DNA from 2 places in the Polaromonas sp. P1_F6 genome. Region 2 is predicted to be linked to the other one. Evidence: predicted binding sites of a transcription regulator. Region 2 holds the regulator's gene; the other holds the start of a gene.
What was found. The regulator LexA, encoded in region 2, represses DNA repair genes until DNA is damaged. The targets are predictions, from matches to a motif close to ACTGTATNNNNATACAGT.
Positions count from the first base shown of each region.

Region 1: AC1DY9_RS20165 (DNA topoisomerase IV subunit B) is a predicted target of LexA. The motif match lies at 1,545-1,562, and genes of this name have one in related genera.

Region 1 covers NZ_JBFUBQ010000009.1:36,950-40,116, reverse strand. Annotated here, with positions in the region: gene AC1DY9_RS20175 (SDR family oxidoreductase) at 1-5, opposite strand, end outside; gene AC1DY9_RS20170 (MFS transporter) at 197-1,417, opposite strand; gene AC1DY9_RS20165 (DNA topoisomerase IV subunit B) at 1,609-3,167, shown strand, end outside.
Region 2 covers NZ_JBFUBQ010000001.1:1,105,242-1,108,408, reverse strand. Annotated here, with positions in the region: gene adk (adenylate kinase) at 1-218, shown strand, start outside; gene AC1DY9_RS05130 (asparaginase) at 315-1,271, opposite strand; gene lexA (transcriptional repressor LexA) at 1,509-2,213, shown strand; gene AC1DY9_RS05120 (hypothetical protein) at 2,350-2,742, shown strand; gene AC1DY9_RS05115 (D-2-hydroxyacid dehydrogenase family protein) at 2,889-3,167, shown strand, end outside.

The DNA.
Region 1 (3,167 bases), on a different contig from region 2:
TTCATAGCTGCTTGCGCCCGTCCTGATTGGGCCGCAGCCCAAAACACACATAAAACCCCTGGGAAGGGCCTTGCGCTAGAAGCAGGCCCAGACCTGGTTGGCGAGTGTGAACAGGAAATCCGGCCGTGTGTAGAGGGCAAACACCCCCAGCGACGCGATGATCGCAAGCGTCCACAGGCCGATTCTTTTGGCCATCTCAGGCCCCTTGGGGCACGGCCGCGCGTGCAATCGGTGATTCACGCACCGGCAGGTTCACCAGCGCGGCAAACACGCCCAATGCAATCGCGATGTACCAGACGATGTCGTAGCTGCCCGTGCGGTCATACAAATAGCCGCCCAGCCAGACGCCCAGGAAGGAGCCGATCTGATGGCTGAAGAAGATAAAGCCGCCCAGCATCGACAAGTGCTGGATGCCGAAGATCTGCGCCACGACGGCGTTGGTCGGCGGGATGGTCGACAGCCACAGCAGGCCCATCAGGCTGGCAAAGATGTAAACGCTCAAGGGGCTCAGCGGTGCCGCCAGGAACACGGCGATCACGATGGCGCGCGAGAGATAAATCGTCGCCAGGATCTTGCGTTTGGCGATTTTCTGACCCAGCGAGCCCGCAATGTAGGTGCCGAACACATTAAAGAGGCCGATCAGCGCCAGCGCATAGCTGGCCACCTGGGGAGACAGGCCCTTGTCCTTGAGGTAGCTGGGCATGTGCACGCCGATGAACACCACCTGGAAGCCGCAGACAAAGTAACCCGCCATCAGCAATTGAAAGCTCGGGTACTTGAAAGCCTCGCGCAGCGCCTGAAGAATGGTCTGCTCGCGTTTGGCAGGCTGCCCGCCGGTAAAACCGCCTTCGCGCAGGCCCAATGCCAGCGGCGCAATCAGCAGCACCGCGCCGCTCAGCACCAGCAAAGCCTCTTTCCAGCCCAGGCTGCTGATCAGCAAACCTTCGGTCGGCACCATCAGGAACTGGCCGAATGAGCCCGCCGCCGCGGCCACGCCCATGGCCCACGAGCGTTTGTCGGCCGAAATATTGCGCCCGATCACGCCGTAAATCACGGCATACGTGGTTCCGGCCTGTGCGGCGCCAATCAGCACGCCGGCTGTCAGGGTGAACAGGAAACCGGTGGGCGACAGCGCCATGCCCACCAGGCCCAGCCCGTAAAGCAGAGCACCGCCCACGATCACGCGGAAGGCGCCAAAGCGGTCGGCCGCCATGCCGGCGAAGATGCCGAACACGCCCCAGGACAGGTTTTGCACCGCCAGCGCAAAGGCAAAAGTCTCGCGCGTCCAGCCCTGCGCCTGCGTGATGGGCTGCAGCCAGAGGCCAAAGCCGTGGCGAATGCCCATGGACAGCGTGACGATGGTGGCGCCGCAGATCAGCACCTGCAGCATGGAGAGTTTTTTGGTGTCGGTGGTCATGGGCGAGTCGCCTCGAGTGGCGAAAAAAGGAAAGGCCTGAGGCGGCCGGGAGGCTCTTTGCCGACTGTAACGAAAATGGCGAAACACTGCCGGGGCCGTCCTTCGTTCCCATCCATGAATCAGGTGAGCTGTATGTTTGTACAGTGACTTTTGCGGCCCCGACTACAATTGCGGCAATTCTTTCATCTGCCATGGCTGACAAACTACCCACCGAATATTCCGAAGGCTCGATCCGCGTGCTCAAGGGCCTGGAGCCCGTCAAGCAGCGCCCGGGCATGTACACCCGCACCGACAACCCCCTGCACATCATCCAGGAGGTGCTGGACAACTCCGCCGACGAGGCCCTGGCCGGCTACGGCAAGAAGATCAAGGTGACGCTGCATACCGACGGATCGGTGAGCGTTGATGACGATGGCCGGGGCGTTCCCTTTGGCCTGCACCCGGAAGAAAAGGTGCCGGTCATCGAGATCGTCTACACCCGGCTGCACGCCGGCGGCAAGTTCGACAAGGGCAAGGGCGGCGCCTACAGCTTTTCGGGCGGCCTGCACGGCGTCGGCGTGAGCGTGACGAATGCACTGTCCAAACGCCTGGAAGTCACCTCCTACCGTGAAGGTATGGTCGCCCATCTGGTGTTCTCCGGCGGGGACGTGACCGAGAAACTGCACCTGCGCAAAAACGGCGAGGGCGACCGCAAGACCGGAACCACCGTCCGCGCCTGGCCCGATTCCAAATACTTTGAATCGGCCGCGCTGCCCATGGCCGAGCTCACGCACCTGCTGCGCAGCAAGGCGGTGCTGATGCCCGGCGTCACGGTGACGCTGACCAACGAGAAAACCAAAGACGTCCAGACCTGGCTCTACAAGGGCGGCCTGCGCGACTACCTGATGCAGACCCTGACCGGCGACCCGGTGATCCCGATGTTTGAGGGCGAAGGTTTTGCCGACGCTTCGCACGAGAGTTTTGCCGAAGGCGAGGGCGCGCAGTGGTGCGTGGCCTTCACCGAAGAGGGCCAGCCGGTGCGCGAAAGCTACGTCAACCTGATTCCCACCAGCGCCGGCGGCACGCATGAAAGCGGCCTGCGCGACGGCCTCTTCAATGCCGTCAAGAGCTTTGTCGACCTGCATTCGCTGCTGCCCAAGGGGGTCAAGCTCTTGCCCGAAGACGTTTTTGCCCGTGCCAGCTATGTCCTGAGCGCCAAAGTGCTCGATCCACAGTTCCAGGGCCAGATCAAGGAACGCCTCAATTCACGCGACGCGGTACGGCTGGTGTCCAGCTTTGTTCGGCCGACGCTGGAGCTTTGGCTTAACCAGCACGTCGATTACGGCCGCAAACTGGCCGAACTGGCCATCAAGGCCGCCCAAACCCGGCAGAAAGCCGGCCAGAAGGTCGAAAAACGCAAGGGCTCAGGTGTCGCCGTGCTGCCCGGCAAGCTGACCGACTGCGAAAGCCGGGATTTGGCGCACAACGAAGTCTTCCTGGTCGAGGGCGATTCGGCCGGCGGCAGCGCCAAGATGGGCCGCGACAAGGAAAGCCAGGCCATCCTGCCGCTGCGCGGCAAGGTGCTCAATACCTGGGAGGTCGAGCGCGACCGCCTGTTTGCCAACACCGAAATCCACGACATCGCGGTCGCCATCGGCGTCGATCCGCACGGCCCCAATGACACGCCCGACCTGAGCGGCCTGCGCTACGGCAAGGTCTGCATCCTGAGCGACGCCGATGTGGACGGCTCGCACATCCAGGTGCTGCTTTT
Region 2 (3,167 bases):
ATGTGACCGGCGAGCCGCTGATCCAGCGCGATGACGACAAGGAAGAAACCGTCCGCAAGCGCCTGGAGGTTTACAGCGCGCAGACCCGTCCGCTGGTTGAGTACTACTCCAGCTGGGCAAAGTCAGAGCCTGAACTGGCCCCAAAATACCGTGCCATCAGCGGCATGGGCGGTGTTGACGAGATCACCGCCCGCGCGTTCAAAGCGCTGGCGGGCTGAATCGAGCCTCCAGCGAGTCCATCTGCACCCCAAAGCCGTCAGTCTGACGGCTTTTTTCATTCCAGTTCCCGGCAGACTGAAATCGGAAGGCAGGGTTCAGCTTTGCGCCAACAGCTCGAGCATCATCGCTATTCTCGCCTTCACGGGGCTCAGCCCCTGCGAATCAGAAAACAGATCCCCGGGTGTGGGCAAGACACGACCATTGAGGCACCTTGTCGACCGGACGACCCGCACCCCCGCAGACCGCGCGCGAAGCAAGGCCGCCTCCAGCGCATGGTGCAAGGTGCCATTACCCGTGGCGGCAACTACAAGCCCCTGAACACCCTGCGCCAGCAACGCGTCCACGACCGCACCACTGGCGCCGGCATGGTTCATGACGATCTCAACGTGCGGCCACTGGACCGGAACCACGGAGTTCGCTATTATTTTAATAGCTGCTTGCGCTCGTTCTACATGGGTTTCAGGCCAATTTCGCATTAACCTGAGGAATCCTTCCTCCACATAGCCAATCGGCCCCGCATCACCAGAGTCAAAGGCGTCAACCTTGTAGGTATGCACTTTCTGCACGTCCAGCGCGCTGTGGATGGTTCCGGCGCACACCGCAACCACACCCCTCGCCCCCGCATGACGCGCCGCCGCCATGGCATCCAGCATGTTCTGGGGGCCGTCAGGCACCAGCGCCGTCGCGGGCCGCATGGCGCAGGTCAGCACCACAGGTTTATCGGGGCGGCACACCGCATGAAGGAAATATGCCGTCTCTTCCAGCGTGTCCGTTCCGTGCGTGATAACAATGCCCTGCACGTCCGGCTGGGCCAGAAAGTAATTGACCCGACTGGCCAGCTGCATCCATACCTCGAAGCTCATGTCCTTACTGTCGACCTGCGCGACCTGCTCGGTCATCAAGGGGCCGTACCTTGCCAAGGACGGGACCGCCACGACCAGCTGCTCAACGCCCACCTGGGCGGCGGTATAGCCGATGTTGTCCGACGCACTCGCAGCCTGCCCGGCAATCGTGCCGCCAGTGCCCAGAATCACAATATTTTGAGGATACATAAAACGTAAACTTGCAATCTTTTAAAAACTGGATGAAAATACAGTTACTGGATATTAAAACAGCTACAGCAACGTGCGTACCCAAAGCCAACAGGCAACAGGCAACAGGCAACAGGCAACAGGCAACAGGCAACAGGCAACAGGCAACAGGCAACAGGCAACAGGCAACAGGCAACAGGCAACAGGCAACAGGCAATACGCAAGCGGGCTGAAGTTGTGATTCAAGGAGCAACAGTGATGAGCACACTCGATAACTTTCCGCATTTTCCCTCTGAGGCTCCCAAGCTCACTGCGCGCCAGCAGCAAATTCTGGAATTGATCCAGAGCGCCATCGCGCGCACGGGCGCCCCGCCCACCCGTGCTGAAATCGCCGCTGAGCTTGGCTTTCGCTCTGCCAACGCCGCCGAGGAGCACTTGCAGGCACTGGCCCGCAAAGGCGTCATCGAGCTGGTCAGCGGGACTTCACGCGGCATACGTTTGCGCAATGACGCCCTTCGCAGCCTGAACGAATCCAGAATCAAACAGTTTTCCCTGCCGTTGCAAAGCCTGGCCCAACTCGCCCTACCTCTGGTGGGGCGGGTTGCTGCTGGCAGCCCGATTCTCGCGCAGGAACATGTCGAGCAAACCTATTATTTTGAAAGCAGCCTGTTTCAGCGCCAGCCCGACTACCTGCTCAAGGTTCGCGGCATGAGCATGCGGGACGCAGGCATCATGGATGGCGACCTGCTGGCCGTCAAGCAATCAAAGGAAGCCAAGAATGGTCAAATTGTCGTGGCCCGGCTGGGTGATGAAGTGACCGTCAAGCGCTTTCGCCGCAACAAGCACCTGATCGAACTTCTGCCCGAAAACCCGGACTTTAAAACCATTGTGGTCGAGCCCGGCGAGCCTTTCGAACTGGAAGGCCTGGCCGTCGGCCTCATTCGCAACACGATGCTGATGTAGGCAGTTCACCTGGCCACGCACCAGGTGGCGGGCGTTTGGCCGTTGTGATGGCCAACACCCTGGTGCCGGGGCCTTCCTGGCAATTTGCCAGTCTGCAATCCTGCCTGTGTAAACCTCTCTCATACAGGAGTTCATCATGGGAATCATCAGTTTTTCACATACACCAATGTCGTCAGTCCTGCTGGCACCCGTGCAGGCATTGGTGTCATTGTTTTTGCCGGCGCAGGGTATGGCTGGGGCAAGCCGTTTTTCCGCGCCAGCCGGCGCGCAGCCCAGATCTCACCAGCTTGCGCTACCCTTTGCTTCCGGCGATTTCGCGGCAATGCGCGGCCCGTCTGCCCGCGCCACTGGTACTCTTGCCGTCCAACGCTCTGTCAAGGCGTCCCGACCCAGCCGGCTGCGAGTTGTCCGTGAGTTTGACTCCAATGTCGGCCCAGCGTGCGCTGGCCGCATGGTGATATCCGGCCGCATGGCCGACGTCTGCGCGGAACTTGAGCGCATGAGCCAGCGAGAAACCTCTTTGAGATAACTGGTACGGCAAGCTTCCCACCAGAAGTTCAGCCCGGGCCTATGCGCTTTGCGGCGCCGTCTGGTGCGTTTCCTTGAGATACAAAATCCCCAGTCGGAAGTGACCCCGGCGGCAAGGAAGAAAAATCTTGCAGGCACAATATCGGCATGAATATTGTGATCCTCGACGACTATCAGGACGCGGTGCGGAAACTGAACTGCGCAGCCAAGCTGGAGGCCTACCCCGCCAAGGTCTATACCAACACCGTTAAAGGCATCGGCCAGCTGTCCGTCCGCCTCAAGGATGCCGATGTCATCGTCCTGATCCGGGAGAGAACCCAGCTCAACCGGCAAGTTATTGAAAAGCTGCCCAAACTCAAGCTGATTGCCCAGACAGGCCGTGTCGGAAGCCATATAGATGTCGCGGCTTGCACAGAACGCGGCATC